DNA from 2 places in the Candidatus Rhodoblastus alkanivorans genome. Region 2 is predicted to be linked to the other one. Evidence: riboswitches for the same ligand, from Rfam matches in the RefSeq annotation. Region 2 holds a riboswitch; the other holds the start of a gene.

Region 1 (8,414 bases), 2.1 Mb from region 2:
GAAACGTTCCAGTCCCGCGCGCTCGGGCACCCGGTCAGTATAGGGCTTGTAGCCGATCAGGGCGTCGGCCTCTTCAAGAGCCTCGCGCGCTTCGGGCGCCACCCATTTGTCCGGGCCGGGACCAAGGCCGACGATGAACAGTTTGCCCTGCCCGCTGCTTTTATCGGTCGATGTCACGGCCGCCGCCCCTGCCCGCTCACCAGCACGATCGCGAAATAAGGCGCGGAATCGTCGGCCTTGTCGCTGAGCTTGACGATCTTTTCCCCGGACATGGTGCCGCGCTCGACATAGATCGCGCGCTCGTAATGGCCGCTGTCGCGCAAGGCCTGCCGCACTTTCGCGAAATTCTTGCCGACCTTCATGATGACCGCCGCATCCGTGCGCTTCAGCCTGTCGGCGAGCGTTTCCAGCGGCAGGGTCCCGGGCAGAATCGTCATCACGTCGTCGCCCCAGGTCATGGTCTCGCCGGCCGCCGCCCAGCATCCGGCCATGCCGGTGACGCCCGGAACGATGGTGACGGGGAAACGCTCCCTCAGCCGGATGTAGAGATGCATGAAGGAGCCGTAGAACAGGGGATCGCCCTCGGCGAGCAAAGCCACGTCATTGCCGGCGGCAAGTTCGGCGGCGAGCTTTTCCGTCGCCTCCTGGTAAAAGGCGCGCAGCATTTCATTATAGGCGGGGTCGCTCACCGGAATTTCGGTGGTCACCGGATAGTTGAGCGGCAGTTCGCGGGCTTTGGCCGGTATCCAGCGGTCGGCGATGGTGCGGGCGTTGCCCTGGCGGCCGGTCTTGGCGAAAAAGGCGACGACCGCCGCGCTTTCGATGACGCGCACGGCCTTGACCGTCACGAGTTCCGGATCGCCGGGGCCGAGCCCGACGCCATAGAGGCGGCCCATGTTCATTCCTTGTCGCTCGCAAGAGCATTGAGCGCGGCCGCCGCCATGGCGCTGCCGCCTTTTCGCCCACGCATGGCGATCACCGGAACGCGGGCGTCGGCGATCGCCGCCTCTTTCGATTCCGCCGCGCCGACGAAGCCGACCGGCATGGCGAGGATCAGGGCCGGGCGCTGGGCGTCCGCGTCAAGCATTTCCAGCATATGAAAGAGCGCGGTCGGCGCATTGCCGAAGGCGACCACGGCGCCGCCGAGTTTTGGCCGCCACAATTCCATTGCGGCGGCCGTACGCGTCGTGCCCATTTCTCTGGCGAGTTCCGCGACGCGCGGATCGGCGAGCGTGCAGATCACTTCATTATTGGCGGGCAGGCGCGCGCGGGTGACGCCATGAGCCACCATATTGGCGTCGCAGAAGATGGGAGCGCCCGCGGCAAGCGCGGCGACGCCGGCCTGCGCCGCGCCCGGCGAGAAGAAGAGATGCGGCGCGATCTCGACCATGCCGCAGGCATGAATGACGCGCACGGCGACGCGTTCCTCGATTGCGTCGAAACGCGCGAGATCGGCCTCGCGCCGGATGATGGCGAATGAGTTTTTATAAATTTCCGCGCCGTCGCGGATATAATCATAGGCGGTCAAGCCCGCGTTCCTTCAGCGAGAGAAGTTTTTGCTTCATGGCGGCGAGATCGAGTCCGCGCGCGGAAGGCTCGTCGCGCGCCAGGGCGTTTTCGACGAGCGCATAGCCGTCGCTTTCCGCGACGAAAGTGAGCGCCGGCGCGTGGAGCGCGCAGCCCTTGATGCAGCCGGAAATGTGAATGCGGCGCGCCTCCGCCGACCAATGAGGCGCGAGCGCCAGCGCCAGAGCCCGCGTGTCGCCGCGCGCCGAGGGACAGGCCGGCGCGCCGGGACAGGCGGTGAAGGCGAGGCGGGAATCGCGCGCGTCGATCAAGAAGCCGAGCGCGCCAAGTTTCGCGGCAAGAGCCGGCGCGGCTTGAGTTTGGAGACCGACGGCGAGGATCGCGCGCCAGGGCGTCAGGCGCAGTTCGGCGGCGCCATGGGCTTCGGCTTCATGCGCCAAGGCTTCCAGCGCGTCGGCCTCGATGCGTCCGAACAACAGCCCGGCGCCGACAAAGGCGTCTTGGCCGCAAGGTTGCGCGCCGAGGATTTTGGCGTCGTTCTTTCCGTCATTGCGAGCCATAGGGCGCGCAATGACGGAAACGTCTTGCGCCAGCGGCGCAACGCCGAGCCGCGCGACCACGGAGGCCATGCGGCGGTCGTCGCCGCGCAAGGCCAAAAAATTCCGCGCAAGGCCTTCGGCCGCTGCGCACAAATTTTCCGGCGCGACCTCACCCGACAGAACGCCGCCGAGGAAAATAGCGAGGCGATCCGGCGCCATTGCGGTGAAAACGATGTCGGTTGCAACATCGAGCGGCAAGGCGCCGCCGCCGTCGACGGCGAAGCCGAATTTCGGCGGCAGGTCGTGCATCTCCTGGCTGCGTTTCAGCAACTGATCCAGCTTTGCGACCAGAGGGCGCACGTCCAGAAAAGCCGACGGGTCGAAACCGGCGAGCGGGCTGGGGACGACATTGCGCACGGCTTCCGCGCGCGTGTCATCCGCGCGCGTGTCATCGTCGAGCAGACCAAGGCCGCGCAATTCCGCTTGCAGAACCTCGATTTCCTCTTCTGCGACCCCGCGCATCTGGAGATTGGCGCGCGATGAAAGATCGAAGGCGCCATTGCCGAAACGCCGTGCGAGAGCGGCAAAAATGGTTGCTCGGCGAAAAGAGAGAACGCCATTGGTCAGGCGCAGGCGGAAAATATAGCCGTCTCCGCTAAGCATGGGAGCAAGGGCGCCAGGACACCAGCCTTTGCGCAAATTCTCGATCGTCATGCGTTCCTCATTTCTGCGAGGATCGCCGCGGTGGAATTGCGCCGCGACGTCCATAGCCCGCGCCGCTCGGCCTCGCCGAATTTTTCGGCAATGCTTTTCGCCGCGCGCGGGTTTGCGGTTTCGAGAAAGGCGCGCACCTTGTCGTCGCCGCAAAAGGCGTCGAACAGCAGATCGAATTGGCGCTCTTGCACGACATCAGCGAGAGCGGCAAAGGCGAAAAAATTATCGACGGTTTCGGCGATTTCCGCCGCGCCATTGGCGCCGTGGCGCATCATGCCGTCGATCCAGCGCGGGTTGGTCGCGCGCCCGTGAACCACGCGCGCTATTTCTTCATCGAGGCTTCGCACTTTGGCGGCCTCGGGGTCGGTGGCGTCCACGTGATAAAGCCGCGGCGCCGCGCCCAAAAGTTCGGCCGCGGCCGCGAAGCCGCCTTCATGGGTGGAAAAAGCGTCGGCGTTGAGAATATCCTGTCCCGCCAGATCCTGCACATGGACGAAGGCGTCGGCGGCGCGGATGCGTTCGGCGAAATCGCCCTGGCCTTGCGGCGCGCCGTCGCGTCCATAGCTTTGCGCATTGGCGGCGAGATATTTGCGCGCCAGATCGGCGCGGTCTTGCCATTGCGCGCTCGCGAACGCGCTCGACAGATCTACGCCATAGGCGCCCGGCGCCGCGCCGAAAATGCGGCTCGGGTCGCGCGCGCCGGCGAGCGGATTTTCTTCCGCCGGTTCGTCCAGCTGCGCCAAAGCGCGCACGGCCGCATCGAAGGCCTCGATCTGCTGCGGAAAGACGTCGCGAAACAGGCCGGAAATGCGCAAAGTGACGTCCACGCGTGGGCGGCCGAGCTGGGCGAGCGGCAGGATTTCAAAGCCGCTCATACGCGTGGAGGCGGCGTCCCAAACAGGCCGCACGCCGAGAAGCGCAAAGGCCTGCGCGAGATCGTCGCCGCCGGTGCGCATCGAGGCGCTGCCCCATAAATCAAGCACCATGCGGCGCGGCCAGTCGCCATGGTCCTGCAGATAACGCTCGATGACATCCTGCGCCAGCTTGCGGCCGATGTCCCAGGCGGTGCGGGTGGGAACAGCGCGCGGATCGACCGAAAAGAGATTTCTGCCGGTTGGGAGGACGTCCATGCGGCCACGCCCCGGCGCCCCGGCCGGGCTTGGCGCAACGAAGCCGCCATTCAGCGCGTGAACGAGGGCGTCCATTTCCGCCGCGCCGCAATCGTCGATTTTTTGCGCGAAGTCGGAAGCGGCGCAGCACGCGAGCATTTCGTCGCGCAAGGCGCCTTGCGGCGAACGGCCAAAAACGTGCAAGCCGTCGTTGATCCGCATTTCTTTCAGATCGCACAGCCAGGCGTCGAGCCGGATCAGCGCGTCCTCGCCCCCGCCGGCGCCGCATTCGCGCAACAAGCCGGCGGATTCGGCGCGCTGGAGGATGAGATCGGCCAGCAGATTGGCTCTGCGAGGGTCAAGCCCCTGGGCCTGGGCATATTCGTCAAACAGGTTCTCGATTTCGGCCAGCGCGCCATGTGCGCCCGCCTTCACGAGCGGCGGCGACAGATGGCTGACGATGACGGCTGCCGAGCGGCGCTTGGCCTGCGCCGCCTCGCCCGGATTATTGACGATGAAGGGATAGATCAACGGCAAGGGGCCGAGCGCGATTTCCGGCGCACAATCTTGCGCCAGCGCCACGCTCTTGCCCGGCAGCCATTCGAGCGCGCCATGAGCGCCGCAATGAACGAGAGCGTCGATTTTTTCGCGCTCGCGCAGCCAGAGATAGAAGGCGAGAAAGGCGTGGCGCGGCGGCAGGGTCGCGTCGTGATAATCCGCCTTGCGATTTTCCGGCGCGCCGCGATCCGGCTGCAAAGCGACGATGATTTTGCCGAGGCGCAAGAAACGAAAGGCGAAAGCGCCGTCGCGGACCGCAAGGTCGTTTTCCGGCGCGCCCCAGCAGGCGTCGAGCGCTGCGACGAAATCCTGCGGCAGATTTTTGAGAAAGGCGCGATAGGCGCGTAGCGATACCGCGCCGACGAGCGGCGCGGACTGCAGCGCCTCCAAAAATTTTTCGTGCGCGCGTTGCGCGTCATATCCTTCGGCGATGAGCCGCGCGATGATGGCGCGCGCGCTTTGCTCGGTGTCGAGACCGACGGCATAGCCGGCGCGACCGCCCTTGGCGGGATAGTCGGACAGGATCAGCGCCAGCTTTTTCTCGGCATTGGCGAGGCGGCGCAGGCGCGCCCAGCGCGCGGCGAGCGCGGCGACGAAAGCGACGCGCGACGGTTCAGGCTCGTGGCGGGCAGGCGCATATTCGAGCGCGTCGCGCCGCTCCGCCTCGCGCTTGAAGGAAATGGCGCGGGTGACGATGCGGCCGTCCACTTCCGGCAGAACGACATTCATCGCCAGATCGGCCGCCGACAGGCCGCGACGCGATTCGCGCCATTGCGCTTCCTGGGCGCCGGAGAGAATGACCTGCAGCACCGGCGCATCGGCACCGTCGAGCACGGCGCCCGCGTCGAGCCGCGCGGAAAAGGCGGTGGCGTTGAGGATGACGTCCGGCCTTTCCTGAACGATGCGCTCAGCCAGCAGCGCGCAGGCGGCCGGGTCCTTGAGGCTGGAGATGAAAGAACTACGGACGAGGAAATTTTCGCGCGCCAAAGCTTCGGCCAAAGCGCGGATGGGCGCGTCGTCTCCGGCAAGAAAGGCGCTGCGATAGAACAGGACGAAGGCGGTCGGCGCAGCCTCGGGCGCTTCGAGGCAGCCCGGGGCGAAGGCGCCGAAGGGCGCAACCGGATGGGGCGGCCTGGCGTCGCCCTCGCCTGAAATCTTGGTAGCGATGAAGTCGAGACAGGCGGCGATATTGTCCGGGCCGCCCTGACGAAAATAGTCCCAGATCTGGCGCAATTGCTGTGGCGGCAGGGTCGAGGCGGCGTCGAGCCGCGCGTCCTCCATGGCGTCGCCGGGGACGATCGCCAACGCAAAACCGTGCTTGCGCGCCGCCGCTGCGAGTTCCTCGACGCCATAGCGCCAATAATCCAGGCCGCCGAGCAGGCGAACCAGAACGAAGCGCGCCATGGCGCAGACTTTTTCGATATAGAGATCGACCGAAAAAGGATGTTTCAGCAAGGCCAGCGGCGCGAGGCGCAGGCTCGGATGGCGCGCCGCATGGGCGCCCGCGAGCAGCGACAAGTCGCTGTCGGCGAAAGACAGAACGACAATATCCGCGGGCGATTGTTCGAGATCGACGGCTTGCGCCGCCTCGTCGAACGATCTTTGATCCGTGCGGACGAGATGCATCGTTTTACGCCGACAAAGCCGCTTCGATTTGTGAGCGGTCGAAACCCTTTTGGCCGATCACCACCAGCCGTCCCGCGCGGTTTTCCTCGGGCCGCCACGGGCGGTCGAACTGATGGGAGAACCGCCCGCCGACGCCCTGGACCAGCAGGCGCATCGGCTTTCCGGCGACCTCGACGAAACCCTTCATCCGCAACACGTCATGATCGCGAGCGATCGCCGTGAGCTTCGCCGCAAGCGCCGCCGGATCGGCGACCGGCGCGAGCGGCGCAATGAAAGATTCGAAATCGTCGTGGTCGTGTCCCTCCTCGTCGTCATGATGCGAGGGCCGCGCGGCGAGATCGTCTTCGGCTGCCGCCGCAAGGCCGAGCAGGACATCGACGTCGAGCCGCCCCCCGCGCGTCGGCACGATTTTCGTCGCGCGCGGGGCGGCGGAAGCGATCTCGGCGCGCACCCGTTCGAGCGTCGCGTCGTCGATCAGATCGGCTTTGTTGAGCAGGATGAGATCGGCGCACAGGAGCTGATCCTCGTAGACCTCCTCCAGCGGATTGTCGTGGTTGAGCGAAGGATCTATCGCGCGCTGGGCGGCGAGTTTTTCTTCATCGTCGGCGAAGCGCCCTTCGGCGACGGCGGCGGAATCCACCACCGCGATCACGCCGTCGACCGTGAGCTTCGCGCGAATATCCGGCCAGTCGAACGCCTTCACCAGCGGCTTCGGCAGAGCAAGGCCCGAGGTTTCGATGACGATGTGATCGGGGCGCGGCTCGCGCGCCAGCAGGCCCTCGATGGCGGGCAGGAAATCGTCCGCCACGGTGCAGCACAGGCAACCATTGGCGAGTTCGACGATATTTTCCGCCGCGCAGGAATCGACGCCGCAATTTTTCAGGATTTCGCCATCCACCCCGACGTCGCCGAATTCGTTGATGACCAGCGCCAGCCGCCGGCCGCGGGCGTTGGCCAGAACATGGCGGATGAGCGTGGTCTTGCCGGCGCCGAGAAAGCCGGTGACGATGGTGACGGGAATTTTGGCGAGGCGCATGCGTTCGGGCTCCGGAGGGGCGCCCGGCGGGAGTCCGCCATTCGGCCGGCTGGCCGAACCGCGACAGGAGCGCCCCGCCCATCGCGCGCATTCACTGACGGCAGGTCTCCTGGCTCGCGGGTGTTGCGCCTCGCGCCGCCTTCCCGGCCGCAAGGGCCAGTGGCTTCGTGGCGGGGCTTCCCGTTTACAGTTGCGGGGGCAGCTGCGGTTGAGGCCGAAAGCCTTTCCGCATTCCCTTTTACCCCCAGTCACGGGGGAACCGTCGAAAGGTCTTGTTAAGAGCGCCGGCGCCTCAAGTCAATCGCGCCCTCGCCGGCGAATAAGACGAAGCCTCCCCCGCCGGCCGGCGCGAGAGGCTGCACAACTGGTTCAACGGAAACCCGGCGCGGCCGCCTCAAACCGGTTTGTCGGCGACGATCACCTTGGTGCCGACACGGACACGGTTGTAGAGGTCGATCGCGTCGATGTCGCGCATCCGGATACAGCCCGAAGAAACGTGCTGGCCGATCAAGGACGGCTCGTTTGTGCCGTGGATGCGGTAAAGCGTGTCCTTGTTGCCCTGGAAGAGATACATGGCGCGCGCGCCGAGCGGATTGTCCGGGCCGCCGGGCAGGCCGCCGGCTTCCGCCGTCGGGCGCAGGTGCGGCCAGCGTTCGAGCATGTCGGCCGGCGGCATCCAGCGCGGCCATTCGGCCTTCTTGCCGATCGTCGCCTGGCCGGTCCAGCCGCTCGCCTCGTTGCCGGTGGCGACGCCATAGCGGATCGCCTTGTGGTTTGGCATTGAATAATAAAGATAATTGTTAAACGTATCGATGGTGACAGTGCCCGGAGGCTCGCCGGTTGGATCATCGACGATATAGCGGCCATATTGCGCGGGGGGATTGCCCGAAGGCGCGAGCGACATGAATTCGCGGTCCCTCCCGGTCAAGGTCGGATCCGGCGTGCTCGCCATGTTGCAGCCGGCCAACGCCGCCGAAACCAAACCGATTCCCACAATTGCCCGCAATTTCATCAGTCTGCCCCGAATCGCCTGCGCCGCCTGAGCGCCAAAATTTGATCAATTACTTACCATAATCACCTCGGCCGTCACATCAGCACGCGGCTGGAAGGACGCTTATTGGGCAGATTACCGCCCTTTGTGGCCCCTCAGCAACAGTGTCGCAGCGCCGCCATGGCCAGGGAAGCCGCTTCCGATTGAGCGCGCGATCAAATCTCGGTGAAGATCGCCATCATTTAAGACTTTCGGTTTAAGACGCAAACTTTGTTGGACAGGCGCGCCGATTGGCGCGATGCTCAGAAGAAATA
Region 2 (8,414 bases):
AGCGCCACCTTCGCCTTTTTCATTCCCGCCCGCCTGGCCAATTTCATCGCCCAGCTTTTCAGCGTGCTCGCTCCCTTGATCGGCCGCGTCAGAATAATATGAGCGGCCTCGTAAAGAGCCGTGCGCACCGAGGCGTCGCCGATCTTGCTGATCCGGCCGCTGATGTCCTTTTCGCCGGACTGATATTTCTTTGGCGTCAGTCCAAAATGCGGCCCCACCTGTTTGGAGGACTTGAACCGGCCGGGATCGTCGATCGCCGCGACATAGGTCAGCCCCACGACGACGCCGACGCCTGGCGCCGACATCAATAGCCGCCACCCGCTTGTCATCGCGCGCCATCGTCCGCACGCGCTTCTCAAACCCCTTCAACTCACGCAGCAAAACCTCATGCGCCGCCAGCAGCGCCCTGGCGACGGTCTCCAATGTCGCATGGCCCGCGACCAGTTCCTCAATCCGGCCGCCGAACCGGTTTGGCTTCGTCGCCCCGACCTTAAGGCCAAAACCGCGCAATATTCCGCGCAGGCTCATCTCCATGTCGATCAGCTTCGACTGGACCAGTTTGCGCGCGGTCAGCAAAGCGCGAACCTCCTGCGCCGACATCGACTTGCAGTGAACCGAACGGAACCAGCCAAGCCGCATCAATTGCGCAATCCCGCGCCCGTCCTTGCGGTCGGTTTTGACCGGCATCGCCTTGAAGGCGTCGCGCACATGGCGCGTCTCCAAAAGCTCCACCGCCAAGCCTGCCTTTTTCATCGCCGCGTAAAGCCATTGCGACAACGGACCCGCCTCCAGTCCGATCCGGGAAAGCCCAACACCAAGCCCGCCAAACCATGCGATCAACATTTCAGGCTCGCTCAGTGAAATAGCCCCGTAAGTCGCCGGACAGGCACTCCCACTTCGCTAAGAGGTAGGAGTAATGTGGTGTTTATGACTGGTGACAATCCGAAGAGTGAGGTCCTGCCGGGCCGAGAACGACGGCGTCGGCGCACGTCGGCGGAGAAATTGGCGATCATTGCCGAGACGATGGAGCCGGGCATGACGGTTAGCCTTGTCGCGCGCCGTCACGGCATCGCCCCCAATCAGCTGTTCACCTGGCGGCGGCTGGCGAACCAAGGCGCCCTGACCGCGACGCAGGCCGAGGAGGACGTCGTTCCGGCGTCCGCCTACAGGGCTTTGGTCGACCAGGTGCGCGAACTGCAGCGCCTGCTCGGCAAGAAGTCGATGGAGGCCGAAATCCTCAAAGAGGCGCTTGAAGTCGCCGTAGGCTCAAAAAAACGGATGTTGCGGTCGTTGTCGCTGCCGACGCTCAATCCACGGGACGGTTCGCGATGAAGGCCGTCTGCGAAACCCTCGGCGTCGCCCGCTCGAATGTCGCCGCGCGCATTGCCGGCGGCGCGGCCAAACGCATGGGCCGACCGCCCCTGCCGGAAGACGATCTGCTCTGCGAGATCAAGGGGATCATCGCCGAACAGCCGTCCTGGGGCTACGCCCGCGTGTGGGCCGACCTGCGCCGCAAAAGACGCGCCGAGGGCGCGGCGCCGGTCAACCGCAAGCGGGTTTATCGGGTGATGAGGGCGCACGGCCTGTTGCTTCAACGTCATGCCGGCGGCGGCGAAAACCGCCGGCATGACGGCAAGATCGCCGTTCTGCGCTCCAACCTGCGTTGGTGTTCCGACGGCTTCGAGATCGCTTGCGACAATGCCGAAAAAGTCCGCGTCGCCTTCGCGCTTGATTGCTGCGACCGGGAAGCCCTCGGCCATGTCGCCACGACGGCGGGCGTCAAGGGCGAGGACATCCGCGACCTGATGGTCAGCGCCGTCGAATATCGCTTTGGCCCGGTCAATCGCCTGCCCAGCCCGATCGAATGGCTGACCGACAACGGGTCTTGCTACATCGCTGGCGACACGAAACATTTTGCCCGCGAAATCGGCCTTGAGCCGCTGACCACGCCGGTCGAAAGCCCCCAATCGAATGGAATGGCCGAAGCCTTCGTCCGCACGATCAAACGCGATTACGCGCGCGTGTCGCCACTGCCGGACGCCGAAACCGTGATCCGCTTGCTGCCGTCGTGGTTCGAGCATTACAACACACGCCATCCGCATCGCGCGCTTGGCTATCGTTCACCCCGCGAGTTCATCGCGGATCGCTTGGCCGCCGAAGCCGGAGAGTGTCTGTCCGAAACTTAAGGGGCTACAACACTCAGCACTTTCGCCTCGCGCACGATCCGGCCGTCAGAATCGACCACGCAAACGCTCGACGCTTCCAATGAGACATCAATTCCAGCATAATAATCCATGGTCGTCCCTCAATGATGTTTGGAGCAGGTCAAAGCCCGACTCCGTTGTTCACACCATCATTTTGAAGGACGACCACCTCTTCCCGCCAGACCGCATTGGCGGCGGCCCGTTACCCCATCTAGGTCGTCTCTTGATCAGATGGAGCCGGCGCTTCGCATCCGCTCGAAGGCCGCCCTAAATCCCCGATCGCCGTGCGTTTTCCAAAGGTCCCATTCTCGCCGCCTTTCTGGGCGATCACCCATGTTTGAAAAAGGCGCGTGCGATTTACCTTTGATTAATCTCGTGGGCGCTTGCTGCGTTGCAGCACCCCGGTTGCGGCGAGGGAATGAAAAGTGCGGCGGAAGTTCAAACTCTTGCGGGCGGCGGCGGCCGTTCTGGTTCTGGTCACGGCGCCGGGAAGCGCGGCGTTCGCCGGCGACGGATTCAATTTCAGTTTCGGCGGCGTCGGCGCCCTGTTCGGTGGCGGGCAGGAGCAAAGGGCCTATAATGTCGCAATTTTCGTCGCCTCGACCCGCCGGGGCGGCGATCGTTCGAACGAACTCACGCCCGGCGCCAAGGCGCGCTATGCGCTCGATTTCATTTCCGTTCCGCCCGACCACAAGCCGGGCGCCATCGAACGGCCGGCCTTCGGCGGCGCCAATCCCGAACATCATTTCGTGGTGAGCCGGCAGAGCGACCTCGACGCCTCCGCCTTCCGCGAGCAGCTCGCGGCGCAGCTTTCGGGACGGATCGGCGTCAATCGCGACGTGCTGGTCTATGTCCATGGCTTCAACACCTCGCTCGACGACGCCCGCTTCCGGCTGGCGCAGATCGTGGTGGACACCAGATTCGGCGGCGTCCCGGTTCTGTTCACCTGGCCCTCCAAGGCGCAGCTTCTGGCCTATGGCGCGGACAAGGAAAGCGCCATGGCCTCGCGCGACGCCTGCCGCAAACTGCTGGAAACGATCGCGGCGACGCCTGGCGTCGGGCGCGTCCAGATCATCGCCCATTCCATGGGAACCTGGCTGACGATGGAGGCTCTGAACGAAGCGGCTCTTTCCGGTTCGCCCGACCTGCACGGCAAGCTCGGCAATGTCATGCTGGCGGCGCCGGACATCGATCTCTCGGTGTTTCGCCAGCAACTCGAACCGCTCGATCCTTCCCATTTTTCGGTCTATGTCTCCAAGAACGACCGCGCATTGCAGCTTTCGGCGAGCCTTCAGGGCGACCGCCGCCTCGGCTCGCTCGATCCCGGTTCGGACCACGACCGCGAGCTGATCCAGAACCTCGGCGTCGGCGTTTACGACATATCAAGCCTCTCCACCAATTTCATCGGCCATGACGTTTACGCCGACGCGCCGCAGGTCGTGCGCCAGATCGGAGCGCGGATCGAAAAGCCGCGCCCGGCCGACGCCAACGTGCAGAGCGTGATCGACGCCGGCGCCGACCGCACACCGCGCCCGCCGCCCGGCCAGATCACCACCGAAGCCCTGCCGCCGCCCGCCGCTTCGTCGGCGCCGGCCGCCGGATCGGTCCAGACCGCCGCGCCGGTCGAGGCCGCCGCGCAGAAATAGGGAAAAGATCAGCGCGCCAGCGCCGCCAAAGGCAGCAGGAGCGCGAGCATCTGCGCCGCGCAGGCGCGGCGGTAAAGGGTGAGCGCCCGGCGGATGTCGGCGGCATCGAGCGCGGCGCGGCCGTCGCCCATGTAAACGTCGTCCACCGCCATGCCGCCATAGACACGCGGGCCAGCGAGTTTGAAGCCGAGCGCGCCGGCCATCGCCGCCTCCGGCCAGCCGGCGTTGGGCGAGCGATGTTTTGGCGCGTCGCGCCGGACCGCGGTCCAGGCGTCGCGCCACTCCGCGCCGCGGGTAAAGGCGGCGGCGAGGATGAGCCACAGAACCGCCAGCCGCGAGGCGGGCAGATTGATGAGATCGTCGAAACGCGCCGCCGCCCAGCCGAATTCGAGATAACGCGCATTTTTGTGGCCGATCATCGAATCTGCGGTATTGACCGCCTTGTAGAGCGCGCCGCCCTTCAGGCCGAAGGCTGCGATCCACAGGGCCGGGGCGACCACGCCGTCGGAAAAATTCTCCGCCAGACTTTCCACCGCCGCGCGCGCGACGCCGGCGGCGTCGAGCGCGGCGACGTCACGGCCGACGATCTTCGCCACCTTGGCGCGCCCGCCTTCGAGCCCTTCACGCTCCAGGGCCTCGGCCACGGCCGCGACATGGTCGTGCAGGCTGCGCTGGGCGACGAGCGACGACGCGACGACAGCGAGCAAAAGGAAGCCGAACCCGTTTTTCGGCGTCCAGTCGGTCACAATGCCGGCGGCCAGCACGCTCGCCGCGAGCGTGACGAGAAGCGCCAGCACGCCCGCCGCCTTGCGCGCATCGTCGGGCAAATCCGCCCGGTTGAGCATTTGCTCCAGCCGCGCGATAAGGGCGCCGATCCAGTTCACCGGATGGCGGATGGCCTCGTAAACCGGCGCAGGATAGCCGAAAAGGGCTTCGACGAGCAGCGCGGCGAAGGCCAGCTCAAGGGAATAGGCGGAGAACATGAGCGATGGGGCGATTCGTTCTGACGTGGGCGCGCTAGCCTATCACGGCGGCGGGCTCACCGCCGCGCGCCGCCTGTTCCCCCATGCGCCGGAACCCTGGCTCGATCTCTCCACCGGGATCAATCCGACGCCCTATCCCTTCACGCCGCCGGACATGAAGGCTTACGCCCGCCTGCCCGAAGCCGAACGCATCGCGGCGCTGGAAGAGGCGGCGGCGCAAAGCTTTGGAGCCGATCCGGCGGCGGGAATCGTGGCCGCCCCGGGGACGCAGGCGCTGATCCAGCTCCTTCCGCGCGTCGTCGGCGCGAAGAAAATCGCCGTATTGGGCTTCACTTATTCGGAACACGCCCGCGTCTGGGCCGCGAGCGGCGCCGAGGTCACAACCTGCCGAAAGCTCGACGAACTGGCAGGCGCCGACGCCGCTATCGTCGTCAATCCGAACAATCCGGACGGCCGCCTGTGCGACGCGGGCGCGCTGAACGCCCTCGCCCATGACATGGGGATGCGCGGCAGAAGCCTGATCGTGGACGAGGCTTTCATGGACTTCCTGCCGCGCGAAAACAGTGTCGCGCCGCTGCCCCCGGCGCCGGGCCTGATCGTCTTGCGGTCCTTCGGCAAGACTTTTGGCCTTGCCGGCCTGCGGCTGGGCTTCGCCCTCGGCGACCGCGCCCCGGTCGAGCGCATGCGCGCCGCGCTCGGCCCCTGGGCGGTGAGCGGGGTCGCGGTCGAAATCGGGATCGAGACCTATCAGGATGACGCCTGGTTGACCGAAAGCGCCGCGCGCCTCGCGGAAGATTGCGCCCGGCTCGACGCGCTCCTGCGCGGCGCCGGGTTCGAAATCCTCGGCGGAACGCCGCTGTTCCGCCTGGCGCGCCATGACACGGCGCGCGAGATTTTCCTGCGCCTGTGCGATGCGGGCGTGCTGACCCGACCCTTCGCGGAAAGGCCGGACTGGCTGCGCTTCGGCGCGCCTGACGGCGACGCCGATTTCGGAAGGCTCGCCGATGTCCTGGCGTCCATCCACAAAGCAAATCCATAGCACGGCGCCGTCATCGCGAGAGCAGCAGAGCAATCCAACTCAGAGCGAGCCTGCGCAACAGCAGGGGCGTTCGCCTAAACTTCGGCTTCGAGTCTGTCAAAACCCTTGAGCCGGTAGATGGCGATCGAAATCAGCCAGCTTGCGATGAAGAGACCGATGATGCCATAGCCGAGCAGGCCGAAGTTATCGTTGAGCACGCCGACGGCGTCCCAGAAGGCCCCGTGCAGCTCCAATTTGTTGCCGATCAAACCCAAAGTCTCGATCCCACCCACAGCGAGGGCGACGAGAACCGAAACCGCCGTGATGGTGAGGTTGTAATAGATTTTGCGCACCGGCTTCATATAGGCCCAACCATAGGCGCCGAGCATAAGGGCGCCGTCGGCGCTGTCGACGAGCGACATGCCGGCGGTGAACAGGACCGGAAAGACCAGCAGATTCGCGAAAGACGCGCCATTGGCGGCCTGGGTCGCGGAAATGCCGAACAAAGCCACTTCGGTCGCCGTGTCGAAGCCGAGGCCGAACAGCAAGCCGACGAAATAGAGATGCCAGCTTTTGCGCACCATGGCGAAGACCGGGCGGAACAGGCGGGACAGAAAGCCGCGCTGGTTGAGCAGGAGGTCGAAATCCTCGTCCGAGACTCTTTCGCCGCGCCGCAAGGCCTGAAAACTCTTCCAGACCGACAGGAAGACCAGAAGGTTGAACAAAGCCAGCAGAAGCAGGAACAAAGCCGAGGCGCTGGTTCCGATGACGGAGCCGATGGATTTGAACTGCGCGAAATGCGCGCTGATCGTCGCCGTCGCGAAGCCGACGGCGATCGACAGCAGAGCAACGACGGTCGAATGGCCGAGCGAGAAGAACAGGCCGACCGCGACCGGCCTCTGGCCTTCCTGCATCAATTTGCGGGTGGAATTATCGATCGCCGCAATATGGTCGGCGTCCACCGCATGGCGCAGGCCGAGCGAAAAAGCCAGCACCGCCGAGCCCAGCAGCACGGGGCGATCGTGAAAAACCGCCAGAGCCCAGGCCCATGCGGCGACATTGGCGAACACGAGCCCGCCGAACAAAAGATAAAGTTTTTGGCGCAGCGGCCCGCGCCCTGCGAAGAATTGGGAAAGACCCTGCATAACACCCTCGTATGCGCCGGTATGTTCGCCGGCCCCTATGGGACGACGGCGACGGCAGGTCTCCTGGCTCGCGGGTCTAACGCTTCAACCGACCTTCCCAGATCGCTCCAGTGGTCAAAATGGCAAAAGCTCGCCGCTGACAGTTGCGGGGGCAGCCGGGGATTTTCACCCCGTTCCCTATTCTTCCCGAAGGAACCGTCGCGCGAATGTTGTAACGGAGCCGAAGCTCTTGCGCAAATCCGCGAACAGGCGATTGCCCATTTGTCTTGCCAGACGCGAAGGACTAAGCTTGGCCCAATGTTCCGACGGGGAGGACGCCATGCGTCCGCTCGCCCGCCCTCCTCGCCGCCGCGCTCTGCCTCGGCGCGGGGGCTGCACGGGCCGATTGTTACGATGTGTTCGGCTGCACCGACCGCAATTTTTTTCGCGCCCAAGACCTGTATGACGGACCAAATTGCGAATTCCTCTATGTGATGCGCAATTCGATCTACAAGGAGCACGGCTATTGCTTCACGACGCCGCGCGCCATCCGGACCTTCGGCAACGCCGGCTGCCGCTATGACGACGTGCGCGACGTCCCGCTCAATCGTTTCGAGCGCGCCAATGTCCCGACCATTCAAGCGGTCGAGCGCGGCAAGGGCTGCTCGCGCTGAGGCCAGGCTCACGCCTGCTTTCGCGCCTCGTTCGCGGTGATCGCCTGGAGCATCTGTTCCGAGAAAGACTGCACCGCGCCCGGCGCATGGGAGATGAACAAGGTGTTGGTCTTGTCCTGTTCGCCGATCGCTTTGAGCGTGTCGAAATATTGGGTCACCAGCACGAGCTGCATGACCTCCTTGGCGCTGGCGTCGCCGACCGATTTCTGGAACTCCTCGATCGAACCGCGCAGGCCGTCGATGATCGCCTTGCGCTGATTGGCGATGCCCTGGCCTTGCAGCGCCTTGCTCTCGGCTTCGGCCTCGGCCTTTTTCACGACCAGAATCTTGTCGGCCTCGCCGCGCGCCGCCGCCGCGACCTGCTCGCGCTGGGCGGCGTTGATGTCGTTCATCGCCGATTTGACCTTGGCGTCGGGAATAATGTCGGTGACCAGGACATTGACGATTTCATAGCCGAACCCGGCCATATCGACGTCGAGCTCATGCTTGACCGCCGCGGCTATGCTCGATTGGCTGGCGAAAACCTCGTCGAGCATCATACCGGGCACATGGCCGAGCACGACCTGTTCGACATAGGACTGAATCTGCGCCTGGGGATCGGCCAAGGCGTAATAAGCCTCATAGGCCTTTTCCGGCCGCACCCGGGTCTGGACGGAGATCGGAATGGTGACGAAGACATTGTCTTTCGTCTTGGTCTCCATGGTCAGCGACAATTGTTCGACGCGCAGGCTCAACCTTCCGTCGACCTTGTCGATGAAGGGAACC

What was found. A riboswitch is a leader RNA that binds a small molecule or an ion and turns the genes downstream of it on or off. The one in region 2 is predicted to bind cobalamin.
Region 1: it holds a riboswitch for cobalamin, as region 2 does, so the genes downstream of both, cobW (cobalamin biosynthesis protein CobW) here and K2U94_RS05065 (HoxN/HupN/NixA family nickel/cobalt transporter) in region 2, are expected to answer to the same signal.

The regions. Positions count from the first base shown of each region.
Region 1 is NZ_JAIVFP010000001.1:3,262,356-3,270,769, forward strand. It holds gene cobJ (precorrin-3B C(17)-methyltransferase) at 1-177, opposite strand, end outside; gene K2U94_RS15130 (precorrin-2 C(20)-methyltransferase) at 174-902, opposite strand; gene K2U94_RS15135 (precorrin-8X methylmutase) at 899-1,528, opposite strand; gene cobG (precorrin-3B synthase) at 1,515-2,780, opposite strand; gene cobN (cobaltochelatase subunit CobN) at 2,777-6,073, opposite strand; gene cobW (cobalamin biosynthesis protein CobW) at 6,078-7,109, opposite strand; cobalamin riboswitch at 7,192-7,388, opposite strand; gene K2U94_RS15155 (L,D-transpeptidase) at 7,504-8,061, opposite strand; gene K2U94_RS15160 (hypothetical protein) at 8,012-8,152, shown strand.
Region 2 is NZ_JAIVFP010000001.1:1,114,603-1,123,016, reverse strand. It holds partial or broken gene K2U94_RS05095 (IS110 family RNA-guided transposase) at 1-855, opposite strand, end outside; one part of gene K2U94_RS05090 (IS3 family transposase) at 928-1,267, shown strand; one part of gene K2U94_RS05090 (IS3 family transposase) at 1,267-2,186, shown strand; gene K2U94_RS05080 (alpha/beta hydrolase) at 2,630-3,850, shown strand; gene cbiB (adenosylcobinamide-phosphate synthase CbiB) at 3,859-4,833, opposite strand; gene cobD (threonine-phosphate decarboxylase CobD) at 4,832-5,872, shown strand; gene K2U94_RS05065 (HoxN/HupN/NixA family nickel/cobalt transporter) at 5,947-6,996, opposite strand; cobalamin riboswitch at 7,033-7,211, opposite strand; gene K2U94_RS05060 (YARHG domain-containing protein) at 7,392-7,649, shown strand; gene K2U94_RS05055 (SPFH domain-containing protein) at 7,658-8,414, opposite strand, start outside.